DNA from 3 places in the Streptomyces sp. NPDC034085 genome. Region 2 is predicted to be linked to each of the others. Evidence: predicted binding sites of a transcription regulator. Region 2 holds the regulator's gene; each other region holds the start of a gene.
What was found. The regulator HrcA, encoded in region 2, represses chaperone genes, less so after heat shock. The targets are predictions, from matches to a motif close to TTNGCACTCNGNNNNNCNGAGTGCNAA.
Positions count from the first base shown of each region.

Region 1: a site for HrcA is predicted at 2,752-2,778, ahead of groES (co-chaperone GroES). Genes of this name have one in related genera too.
Region 3: a site for HrcA is predicted at 1,194-1,220, ahead of groL (chaperonin GroEL). Genes of this name have one in related genera too.

Region 1 is NZ_JBVISL010000002.1:229,634-233,788, forward strand. Features, by position in the region: gene ACZ501_RS06320 (aldo/keto reductase) at 1-243, opposite strand, end outside; gene ACZ501_RS06325 (ArsR/SmtB family transcription factor) at 320-640, opposite strand; gene ACZ501_RS06330 (putative quinol monooxygenase) at 745-1,053, shown strand; gene ACZ501_RS06335 (FtsW/RodA/SpoVE family cell cycle protein) at 1,050-2,456, opposite strand; gene groES (co-chaperone GroES) at 2,922-3,230, shown strand; gene groL (chaperonin GroEL) at 3,343-4,155, shown strand, end outside.
Region 2 is NZ_JBVISL010000001.1:710,968-715,122, reverse strand. Features, by position in the region: gene ACZ501_RS03375 (DUF3097 domain-containing protein) at 1-355, opposite strand, end outside; gene ACZ501_RS03370 (MBL fold metallo-hydrolase) at 384-1,115, opposite strand; gene hrcA (heat-inducible transcriptional repressor HrcA) at 1,276-2,292, shown strand; gene dnaJ (molecular chaperone DnaJ) at 2,293-3,435, shown strand; gene ACZ501_RS03355 (nitronate monooxygenase) at 3,603-4,155, shown strand, end outside.
Region 3 is NZ_JBVISL010000011.1:81,053-85,207, forward strand. Features, by position in the region: gene thrC (threonine synthase) at 1-116, shown strand, start outside; gene ACZ501_RS29660 (ubiquitin-like small modifier protein 1) at 152-430, shown strand; gene ACZ501_RS29665 (cold-shock protein) at 832-1,038, shown strand; gene groL (chaperonin GroEL) at 1,382-3,004, shown strand; gene ACZ501_RS29675 (phosphoribosylanthranilate isomerase) at 3,149-3,760, shown strand; gene ACZ501_RS29680 (hypothetical protein) at 4,023-4,155, shown strand, end outside.

The DNA of each region.
Region 1 (4,155 bases), on a different contig from region 2:
CACCTTGGTGGACAGCACGACGTCGTCGCGCCGCCCCTTGAGCGCCTTCCCGACGATCGTCTCGGACTCGCCGGCGGAGTACATGTCGGCGGTGTCCACGAAGTTGACGCCCTGGTCGAGGGCGGTGTGGATGATTCGTACGCAGTCGTCGTGGTCGGGGTTGCCCACCGCGCCGAACATCATCGTGCCGAGGCAGTACGCACTCACCTCGATGCCGGTCCCACCCAGATTTCGGTATCGCATGGTCATACCGGCGGACCCTAGGGCCTGGAGCGCACTCCAGGTCAACCCCCGGCCGCCCGTCCCGGGCCGGCAGGGGTCAGGTGGCGGCGGGTTCGGACGCCAGGATGGCCAGAAGGCCGGGGAAGCGGGACTCGAGGTCGGCTCGACGCAGGGCCGCCATCCGGCTGTTGCCCCGGTCGACCTGGTGGATCAGGCCCGCCTCGCGCAGGGTCCGGAAGTGGTGGGTGACCGTCGCCTTCGAGACGGGGAGCGCGAACGAGGCGCAGGTGCGCGCCGTCCCCTCCGGGGCGGTGGCCAGCTCGCGCACGACGCGGCGGCGCAGCGGGTCGGCGAGCGCGGCCAGGACCTTGCCGAGCTCGATCTCCTCGACGGCCGGGTGGCCCTCGTCGTCGGGCATGGTGGCGACCCCTTCCCTCAGGTATGGATTGGATCTTACCTGCGGCGGCTGCTACCGTCCGGCAGGTACGAATCCAGTCGTACCTACTGATGGGGAGAACTCCGATGGACCAGCTCGTCACGGTCATGGGCACCGCCCGCCCCAAGCCCGAACGCGCCGCGGAGCTGATGCGGTTGCTGCTCTCCTTCGTGGAGCCCACCCGCCAGGAGCCGGGCTGCCTCGAGTACCACTTCCACGAGGACCGGGAGGAGCCCGGCGTGTTCGTCTTCTACGAGGTGTGGCGCAGCCGGGCCGACCTGGACGCCCACCTCGCCCTGCCGCACCTGCGGGACTTCTGGGAGCGCCGGATGGACTACCTGGCCACGGACCTCGAACTCCGCTTCCTGGAGATGCGCAGCCCCCACGGCCACTAGGCCCTCCCCACCCCCGCGACCACGGGGGTGATCGTGGTCTCCGCCGGGCCGAGGGCGTCGGCCTCGCGTTGGCGTTCCGCGCTGTCGCTGATGCGGAGGAGCAGGGCGATCATGATCCAGTTGGCCAGGAGGGAGGAGCCGCCCTTCGCCAGGAAGGGGAGCGCCTTGCCGGTCAGGGGGATCAGGCCCGTGACGCCGCCGGCGACCACGAAGACCTGGAGCGCCAGTGCCGCCGCCAGGCCCACCGCCAGCAGCTTGCCGAAGGGGTCCCGCGCGGCCAGCGCCATGCGCAGGCCCCGCTGGACCAGCAGGGCGTAGACGAGCAGGACGGCCATGACCCCCGCCAGGCCGAGCTCCTCGCCGACCGTCGTCAGGATGAAGTCGCTGCGGCCCGCGAACTTGATCAGCTCCGGGTGGCCCAGGCCGAGGCCCGTGCCCGAGACGCCGCCGGTGCCGAAGCTGAACAGCGCCTGCGCGGACTGCTCCGAGTTCAGGCCCGGCGGAGGGTTCGGCGAGTAGATCGCCAGTGGGTTCAGCCAGGCCGCGACGCGCGCCTTGACGTGGGGTTCGGTCGAACCCACCACGAAGGCCCCCGCCGCCGCCATGAGCAGGCCGCACACGATCCAGCTGGTGCGCTCGGTGGCGACGTACAGCATCACCACGAAGACGCCGAAGAAGATCAGCGACGTGCCGAGGTCGCGCTCGAAGACCAGGACGAGCAGCGACAGGATCCACACCGTGATGATCGGTCCGAGCTGGCGCATGGGGGGCAGCCGCACGCCCAGGAACCTGCGGCCCGTCAGGGCCAGCGAGTCCCGGTGGACGACCAGGTAGCCGGCGAAGAAGACAGCGATCATGATCTTCACGAACTCGCCGGGCTGGAGCGAGAAACCGAACAGGATGATCCAGCGCTTCGCGCCGTACGTGTCCGCGCCGAAGAACGCGGGGGCGATCAGCAGCACCAGCGCGACGGCCATGGTGATGTAGATGAAGCGCTGGAGCAGCCGGTGGTCCCGCAGCAGCGCCACCACGAGGAGGCAGGCGGCGACCCCGACCACCGTCCACAGCAGTTGGTCGGGCGCGTTGGCCGTCGAGTCCCAGCGCTCGATGTAGCCCTGGTCGAGCCGGTGGATCAGCACCAGCCCGAGCCCCGTCAGCAGCATGGCGAGCGGGAAGACCAGCGGATCCGCGTACGCCGCGAACCGGCGGATGCCCAGGTGTCCCACCAGGGACAGCAGCGTCATGCTGATGACGAAGCTGGTGAGGTGCTGCGGCAGCTCGCCGTTCATGGCCAGCCCGGCGCTGACGTGGCCGAACACGGCGATGCCGATGACCAGGAGCAGCAGCAGCGCTTCGGTGCGGCGGCGGGCGCCCGCCACCGTCAGGGGCCTCAGGCCGCGCACGGGACGCCGCCGCCGGCGAGGGCGCCCGCCTCCGGCTGCGGAGGGGGCGGCGGCGGGGCGGATGAACGCGCGGGGGGAGGGGGAGGAGAAGACGGTGCGCCGCCCGGAGCGGCCGGGGTCGTCGCAGCGGTCGACCTGGGGCCGTTCTGCTCGGCATTGCGGCGCTTTATCTTCATATCGTCTAAGACGTTCACACCCCCGCTGTGGTTCCTTGCCCGGCGGACGGGCCCGGAGGGTCGGTGTTCAGCCGAACGGGGGGTTCGGCGGCCGGAATACGTGGAACCGACGGTCCGTGTTGGCACTCCGCTTGACCGAGTGCTAATCGCCGGAATAGTCTCGCACCTGGCACTCGCCCCTGGTGAGTGCCAACACAGCGACAGGCAGGTCCGGCACCCGCGACGACGGATCGACCTGGTCGCCACCTCAGACAGTTAACCCCGGATCTCCGAAGGGGGAGGTCGGATCGTGACGACCGCCAGCTCCAAGGTTGCCATCAAGCCGCTTGAGGACCGCATTGTGGTCCAGCCGCTCGACGCCGAGCAGACCACGGCCTCCGGCCTGGTCATCCCGGACACCGCGAAGGAGAAGCCCCAGGAGGGCGTCGTCCTCGCGGTGGGCCCGGGCCGCTTCGAGGACGGCCAGCGTCTCCCGCTGGACGTCAGCGTCGGCGACATCGTGCTGTACAGCAAGTACGGCGGCACCGAAGTGAAGTACAGCGGCGAGGAGTACCTCGTCCTCTCGGCTCGCGACGTGCTCGCGATCGTCGAGAAGTAATTCGCTTCACGAAGTTTGCTTGAGCTGCGCCCCTGGTCACCCCGCTGATTTGCCGGGCGGCGAGGGGCGCGGTTCGTTAAACCCGATTTTTCGAGAGGGCTGAACCGCTCCCATGGCGAAGATCCTGAAGTTCGACGAGGACGCCCGTCGCGCCCTCGAGCGCGGCGTCAACAAGCTTGCCGACACGGTCAAGGTGACGATCGGCCCCAAGGGCCGCAACGTCGTCATCGACAAGAAGTTCGGCGCCCCCACCATCACCAACGACGGTGTCACCATCGCCCGCGAGGTCGAGCTGGACGACCCGTACGAGAACCTGGGCGCGCAGCTGGTGAAGGAGGTGGCGACCAAGACCAACGACATCGCGGGTGACGGCACCACCACCGCGACCGTGCTGGCCCAGGCGCTGGTCCGCGAGGGTCTGCGCAACGTCGCCGCCGGCGCCTCCCCGGCCGCCCTGAAGAAGGGCATCGACGCCGCGGTCAAGGCCGTGTCCGAGGAGCTCCTCGCGACCGCCCGCCCGATCGAGGACAAGTCCGACATCGCCGCCGTGGCCGCGCTCTCCGCGCAGGACGCCCAGGTCGGCGAGCTCATCGCCGAGGCGATGGACAAGGTCGGCAAGGACGGTGTCATCACCGTCGAGGAGTCCAACGCCTTCGGCCTGGAGCTCGAGTTCACCGAGGGCATGGCCTTCGACAAGGGCTACCTCTCCCCCTATATGGTCACCGACCAGGAGCGTATGGAGGCCGTCCTCGACGACCCGTACATCCTGATCAACCAGGGCAAGATCTCCTCCATCCAGGACCTCCTGCCGCTGCTGGAGAAGGTCATCCAGGCGGGTGGCTCCAAGCCGCTGCTGATCATCGCCGAGGACGTCGAGGGCGAGGCCCTCTCCACCCTCGTCGTCAACAAGATCCGCGGCACCTTC
Region 2 (4,155 bases):
GCTCGGCGTCGTGCCGCCCCTCCACGTAGATCCGCCCCGCCCGCGCCACCCGGGCCCGCGCACCCGGGACGGCCACCGAGCCCGAGGCGGTCCTGGCGGGCGCGGCGGGCGCCCGTGACGGGCGGACCAGGGTCACCACCGCGCCGTCCAGCAGGAATCCGCGCGGCTCCAGCGGGAACACGCGCCGCTTGCCGAACCGGTCCTCCAGGGTCACCGTGCCCGCCTCGCAGGCCACCACCGCGCCGCAGAAGTCCGTACCCGCCACCTCGACCACCAGGTCCGGGTCGGCCGGCACCTCCGGCACGGCCTTGGCGCGCTTCCACTGCGGGGTCAGGTCGGGGGAGTACTCACGCATCCGGCCGACCCTAGGAGAGCCGCCGCCCTCACACCCGCGACACGCCGAACCGGGCCGCCAGTGTGGCGCGTTGCGCACGCACGAAGCCCGCGTCGACCAGCGCTCCGTGACCCGGCACGTACACCGCGTCGTCGCCGCCCAGGGCCAGCAGCCGGTCCAGCGCGGCGGGCCACTGGCCCGGCACCGCGTCCCGGCCGGCCTGGGGCTCGCCCGACTCCTCGACCAGGTCCCCGCAGAACACCGCCTCCCGCTCGCCCGGCACGAAGACGGCCAGGTCGTGCTGGGAGTGCGCGGGCCCCACGTTGGCCAGCAGCACCTGCACCCCGCCCAGCTCGAGCGTCCACTCGCCCGACACCAGGTGCCGGGGCGCCTGGAGCAGGTCCGCCGCCTCGGCGGCCTCCGCCTCCGCCAGCCCGTGCCGGACCGCGCTCGCCCGTACCTCCTCCCGGCCCGTCGGGGTCGACAGCTGCCGGTCCAGGCCGACCGCACCGTAGAACTCGGCGCCCGCGAAGGCCGCACCGCCCAGTACGTGGTCGAAATGTCCGTGGGTGAATGCGATATGGGTCACGCGCCGGCCCGTCAGCCGCTCCGCCTCGGCCCGCACCCCCGCGCCCTCGCACACACTCGATCCGGGGTCGACCAGCAGCACCGAATCGTCCCCCACCACCAGCCCCACGGTGCAGTCCCACACCGGAAGCCGCCGCCTGCCGACCCGTCCGGTGACCCGTTCCCAGCCCGCCTCTTCCCAACGCACGTCCATGCGGCGACGCTACCCTGGCGGGCCGCCCTTGCCCCCGGACTACTACCCGGCCGTACACTGACCGGGGGATCTCTGGCACTCCCACCCGCTGAGTGCCAGCCAGCCAGGACCGGCCACGGCGGCCACGACCGAGACCGACACGCATCCGGAGGTGTGCGCGATGCTCAGTGAACGCAGACTCGAGGTACTGCGCGCCATCGTCCAGGACTACGTCGGGACGGAGGAGCCCGTCGGCTCCAAGGCCCTCACGGAACGCCACCGCCTCGGCGTCTCGCCCGCCACCGTGCGCAACGACATGGCCGTGCTGGAGGAGGAGGGCTACATCGCGCAGCCCCACACCAGCGCCGGCCGGATCCCCACCGACAAGGGCTACCGGCTGTTCGTCGACAAGCTGGCGGGCGTCAAGCCGCTGTCGACGCCCGAGCGCCGCGCCATCCAGAACTTCCTGGACGGCGCCGTCGACCTCGACGACGTCGTCGGCCGCACGGTACGGCTGCTCGCGCAGCTCACCCGCCAGGTCGCCGTCGTCCAGTACCCCTCGCTGACCCGCTCCACCGTCCGGCACGTCGAGCTGCTGTCGCTGGCCCCGGCCCGGCTGATGCTCGTACTGATCACCGACACCGGGCGGGTCGAGCAGCGCATGGTCGACACCCAGACCCCCTTCGGCGAGAACTCCCTCGCCGACCTGCGGGCGCGGCTCAACAGCAGGGTCGTCGGCCGTCGGTTCACCGACGTGCCGCAGCTGGTGCAGGACCTTCCGGAGTCGTTCGAGATCGACGACAGGGCGACCGTCAAGGCCGTCATCGCGACCCTTCTCGAAACGCTGGCGGAGGAGGCGGAGGAGCGGCTGATGATCGGCGGCACCGCCAACCTCACGCGCTTCGGACATGACTTCCCCCTGACGATCAGGCCGGTGCTCGAAGCACTCGAGGAGCACGTCGTGCTCCTCAAGCTGCTCGGCGAGGCCGGTGAGTCGGGGATGGCCGTACGGATCGGGCACGAGAACGCCTACGAGGGGCTCAACTCCACGTCGGTCGTGTCCGTCGGCTACGGTTCGGGCGGCGAAGCAGTCGCCAAACTCGGCGTGGTCGGACCGACCCGCATGGACTACCCCGGAACGATGGGAGCGGTACGCGCAGTGGCACGTTACGTCGGACAGATCCTGGCGGAGTCGTAAGTGGCCACGGACTACTACGCCGTACTCGGCGTACGCCGCGACGCATCGCAGGACGAGATCAAGAAGGCCTTCCGCCGCCTCGCGCGTGAACTCCACCCGGACGTGAACCCGGACCCGAAGACGCAGGAGCGCTTCAAGGAGATCAACGCGGCCTACGAGGTGCTCTCGGACCCGCAGAAGAAGCAGGTCTACGACCTCGGCGGCGACCCGCTGTCCTCCTCGGGCGGCGGTGGCGGCGCGGGCGGCTTCGGCGCGGGCGGCTTCGGCAACTTCTCCGACATCATGGACGCCTTCTTCGGGCAGGCCTCGCAGCGCGGCCCGCGCTCGCGGACCCGCCGCGGCCAGGACGCCATGATCCGCCTGGACCTGGAACTGGACGAGGCCGCCTTCGGCACGACCAAGGACATCCAGGTCGACACGGCCGTCGTCTGCACCACCTGCTCCGGCGAGGGCGCCGCCCCCGGCACCTCGGCGCAGACGTGTGACATGTGCCGCGGCCGCGGTGAGGTCTCGCAGGTCACCCGGTCCTTCCTGGGCCAGGTCATGACCTCGCGCCCCTGCCCGCAGTGCCAGGGCTTCGGCACCGTGGTCCCGACCCCCTGCCCCGAGTGCGCGGGCGACGGCCGGGTCCGCTCCCGCCGCAGCCTCACGGTCAAGATCCCGGCCGGCGTCGAGAACGGCACCCGGATCCAGCTCGGGGGCGAGGGCGAGGTCGGCCCCGGCGGCGGCCCCGCCGGCGACCTGTACGTGGAGATCCACGAGCTGCCGCACCCGACCTTCCAGCGGCGCGGTGACGACCTGCACTGCACGGTCACCATCCCCATGACGGCCGCGGCCCTGGGCACCAAGTGCCCGCTGGAGACGCTGGACGGCATGGAGGAGATCGACATCCGGCCCGGCACCCAGTCCGGCCAGGCCATCCCGCTGCACGGGCGGGGCGTCACCCACCTGCGCGGCGGCGGCCGGGGCGACCTGATCGTCCACGTCGAGGTCACCACCCCCGGCAAGCTGGACGCCCAGCAGGAGGAGCTGCTGCGCCAGCTCGCGAAGCTGCGCGGCGAGGAGCGGCCGACGGGCCAGTTCGCGCCCGGCCAGCAGGGCCTGTTCAGCCGCCTGAAGGACGCGTTCAACGGTCGCACCTGAGCGGCCCCGAAGGCCTCGTACGAGCCCGGTCCGGAGCGTCCCGGACCGGGCTCCGTGCTTCCCGCCCCACCGCCCCCGGCGATGCGAGGACAGTGCCGGGGAAGCGGACTATGCCAGGCGAATGCGGTGATTCGGCCCGGTGGTCGGGACGTGGCACGATGCAGTCCATGTCCTCCGCGCCGAACGGTCTCCACCGGTACCCGATCGTGCAGGCTCCCATGGCGGGCGGCGTCTCCTGCCCGCCGCTCGTCGCCGCCGTGTCCGACGCCGGCGGGCTCGGCTACCTGGCCGGCGGCTACAAGACCGCCGACGGCATGTACCAGGAGATCAAGCAGACGCGCGGCCTCACCCGGCGGCCCTTCGGCGTGAACCTCCTCATGCCGCAGACCGGCCCCGTCGACCAGACCGCCGTCGAGGCCTACCGCGGGCAGCTGGCCGGCGAGGCCAACTGGTACGCGGTCTCGCTCGCCGCGGAGGACATCATCGGCACCAGCGACGACGGCTACGAAGCCAAGCTGGCCATCCTGCTGGAGGACCCCGTCCCGGTGGTCTCCTTCACCTTCGGCACCCCCGCGCCCGAAGTGCTCGCGCGGCTGCGCAAGGCCGGTACGCACACCGTCGTCACCGTCACCTCGGTCGACGAGGCCCGGGCCGCGCAGGCCGCCGGCGCCGACGCCGTCTGCGTCCAGGGCGTCGAGGCCGGCGGCCACCAGGGCACCC
Region 3 (4,155 bases), on a different contig from region 2:
TCGTCCTGAACACCGGTGACGGCCTCAAGACCCTGGAGGCGGTGTCCGGGGACACCGGGCAGACCGCCACCATCCGCCCGAGCCTGGACGCGTTCCGCGCCGCCGGGCTGGCCTGACCCTTCCCTCCGACACCCGGAAAGGCGGTAGCGCCATGAGCGTCAACGTCCGCATCCCCACCATCCTGCGCACCTACACCGGCGGCGCCGCCGAGGTCCCGGCCGAGGGCGCGACCCTCGCCGAGGTCATCGACTCCCTGGAGCAGAACCACCCGGGCATCGCCGCGCGCGTCCTGGACGACCAGGGCAAGCTGCGCCGCTTCGTGAACGTCTACGTCAACGACGACGACGTGCGCTTCGAGGGCGGCCTGCAGACGGCGACGCCGGACGGCGCGGGCGTCTCGATCATCCCCGCCGTCGCCGGCGGCTGCTGACGCGCGGGTGTCGCGCTGACCTTTCATAAACAGAATTGCCCCCTCCGCTAATAAGCGGAGGGGGCAATTCTGCTTGATTGGGCGCGGTAGAGTTGGGCAGTCCCCTCCGCTGTTCTTGCCCGCCGCATATGAGCGGGCCGCCGGATGGTTGACATTGAGTCAACATGCGCGTGCCTTTTGGGCCTTTGGTGCCGCTTGTCTGGCCCGAGTTGCCCTGGAATACTGCAAATTTTCACTCTATTTCAAGCTTTCCGTGTGTCCAGATTTCTCGGCGGATTGACCTGTTGCTGACAGCACCGGTGCGGATACATTCAGCCGCGGTCGAGGCGTTCCGGCGCAAGTTCTGACCCGGGACCGCGAAGTGCGGTCCCGCGCAAGGGCCAGTAATAGGGGAGTTAGGCATGGCTCAGGGCACCGTCAAGTGGTTCAACGCGGAGAAGGGCTACGGCTTCATCGCGGTCGACGGTGGTGCGGATGTGTTCGTCCACTACAGCGCCATCCAGATGGACGGGTACCGCACCCTTGAAGAGGGTCAGCGGGTCGAGTTCGAGATCTCGCAGGGCCAGAAGGGTCCGCAGGCTGACATGGTCAAGCTCGCGGCCGGCTGAGTCGAAGCGCGATCGGCCACCGACGCTCGCACACACGCATGAGGGGCCCACATCCTGGACAGGGATGCGGGCCCCTCCTGTGTGTCGGCCCCAGGTCGCCTGCGTGTTGCCCGAAGCCGCTTGCACTCGCGGGGGTCGAGTGCTAATCATTGGCGTTAGCACTCTCCTGGTGAGAGTGCTACTCAGACGAGGACCGGGCCGGTGAGGCCCGCAGGGTCCGGCGGGAAGGAACCGCCGGGTCCGCAGGCCGTCCGTCGCGGGCGCGGGCGCGGTCCGGAGCAATCCACCCTCCCCTCACGCCTGGCGGCGTAGGGGGAACCCCAGTCCTGGAGGACCACTTCAGATGGCCAAGATCATTGCGTTCAACGAGGAGGCCCGGCGCGGTCTCGAGCGTGGCATGAACCAGCTCGCCGACGCCGTCAAGGTCACCCTTGGCCCCAAGGGTCGCAACGTCGTCCTTGAGAAGAAGTGGGGCGCGCCCACGATCACCAACGACGGCGTCTCCATCGCCAAGGAGATCGAGCTCGAGGACCCGTACGAGAAGATCGGCGCCGAGCTGGTCAAGGAAGTCGCCAAGAAGACGGACGACGTCGCCGGCGACGGTACGACCACCGCCACCGTCCTCGCCCAGGCGCTCGTCCGCGAGGGCCTGCGCAACGTGGCCGCCGGTGCCAACCCGATGGCCCTCAAGCGCGGTATCGAGAAGGCCGTCGAGGCCGTCTCCGCTGCCCTGCTGGCCCAGGCCAAGGATGTCGAGACCAAGGAGCAGATCGCTTCCACGGCCTCCATCTCCGCCGCCGACACCCAGATCGGCGAGCTCATCGCCGAGGCCATGGACAAGGTCGGCAAGGAAGGCGTCATCACCGTCGAGGAGTCCCAGACCTTCGGTCTGGAGCTGGAGCTCACCGAGGGCATGCGCTTCGACAAGGGCTACATCTCGGCGTACTTCGCCACCGACATGGAGCGTATGGAGGCGTCCCTGGACGACCCGTACATCCTGATCGTCAACTCCAAGATCGGCTCGGTCAAGGACCTGCTGCCGCTCCTGGAGAAGGTCATGCAGTCCGGCAAGCCGCTGCTGATCATCGCCGAGGACGTCGAGGGCGAGGCCCTGTCGACCCTGGTCGTCAACAAGATCCGCGGCACCTTCAAGTCCGTCGCCGTCAAGGCCCCGGGCTTCGGCGACCGCCGCAAGGCCATGCTCGGCGACATCGCCATCCTCACGGGCGGTACGGTCATCTCCGAGGAGGTCGGCCTCAAGCTGGAGAACGCCGGTCTCGACCTGCTCGGCCGCGCCCGCAAGGTCGTCATCACCAAGGACGAGACCACCATCGTCGACGGTGCCGGTGACAGCGACCAGGTCCAGGGCCGCGTCAACCAGATCCGCGCCGAGATCGAGAACTCCGACTCGGACTACGACCGCGAGAAGCTCCAGGAGCGCCTCGCGAAGCTGGCCGGCGGCGTGGCCGTCATCAAGGCCGGTGCCGCGACCGAGGTCGAGCTCAAGGAGCGCAAGCACCGCATCGAGGACGCCGTGCGCAACGCGAAGGCGGCCGTCGAGGAGGGCATCGTCGCCGGTGGTGGCGTGGCCCTGCTCCAGGCCTCCTCGGTCTTCGAGAAGCTCGAGCTCACCGGTGACGAGGCGACCGGCGCCAACGCCGTGAAGCTCGCGCTGGAGGCCCCGCTGAAGCAGATCGCCGTCAACGGCGGTCTCGAGGGCGGCGTCGTCGTCGAGAAGGTGCGCAACCTGGCCGTCGGCCACGGTCTGAACGCCGCGACCGGCGAGTACGTCGACATGATCGCCGAGGGCATCATCGACCCGGCGAAGGTCACGCGCTCCGCCCTGCAGAACGCCGCGTCCATCGCCGCGCTCTTCCTGACCACCGAGGCCGTCATCGCCGACAAGCCCGAGAAGGCCGGTGCCCCCGCGGGCGGCGGCATGCCGGGCGGTGACATGGACTTCTGATCGGCCCCTGGCTGATCGGCTGTTCTCGAACGAGGGCGGCACCCCCGGCGGGGTGCCGCCCTCGGGCGTTCCCGGAGACGGACGGCGGTGCCCGGCTGCCGGGACGGATCACCATCGGTCCCCGGGCTTTGGTTGACTGGGGGCATGAGCGATCTGTTCGTCAAGATCTGCGGGCTGAAGACCGCGCACGACGTCGACGTGGCCGTGGAGGCCGGGGCCGACGCCGTCGGGTTCGTCTTCGCGCCCGGCAGCCCCCGGACCATCGGCGCCGCCGAGGCCCGGGAGCTGGCCGCGCGGGTGCCGGACGGGGTGCTGACCGTCGGGGTGTTCCGGGGGCAGTCCGTCGAGGAGGTGCGCCGGCTGACCGAGGAGAGCGGCGTACGCGGCGTACAGCTGCACGGCGACGAACCGGCCGCGCACTACGCGGAACTGCGCGCCCCGGGCCGGACGCTGCTGCGCGCCACCGCCGAGCACGTCGGGCGGTGCGGGGAGTACGGGGAGGACCTGCTGCTCATCGACGCCCCCGACCCGGGCTCCGGCAAGCCCTGGAACTGGGGCTCCGCGGAATTCCGGGCGCCCGACGGGCGGTGGCTGCTGGCCGGCGGGCTGAACCCGGGCAACGTGCGGGAGGCCGTCAAGGCGACGCGGGCCTGGGGCGTGGACGTCTCCAGCGGTGTCGAGCGGGAGCGCGGCGTGAAGGACCCCGGGCTGATCCGCGCCTTCATCGAAGCGGTGCGGGGTTCCTCGCACGGGTGACGCCGCGGGCGTGGGCGGCGGGTGTGGGCGGTGGTAGCCCGGCGTGCCGCCGTCAGTCCGCGGAGCTAGCCTGGAACTGGACGCAGGTGCCCGGCGCGCGGGTTCTGGACCGCTGAACTGCCGGTCCAGGGCGGGCGGGTCCGAGGTGGACGAGGCCGTGTGCGCCCCCTCCTCCCCCGCCTCATCGCACCCGGGCCCTCGGCGCGCTCGCGCCGTCGAGGCGTCCGCCCCCATCGGTGCTTTCCCGGCAAGGAGGGAACGCATGAACAGGCATGCCCGTTATGCACTTCTCGCCCCGCTCCTGGTCACCGCGGTCGCCATGCCGCCCACGATGGCCGCCCACGCCGCCCCCGCCCCGCTCACGCCGTCCGCCGCCCCCCAGGCGGCCTGCAAGC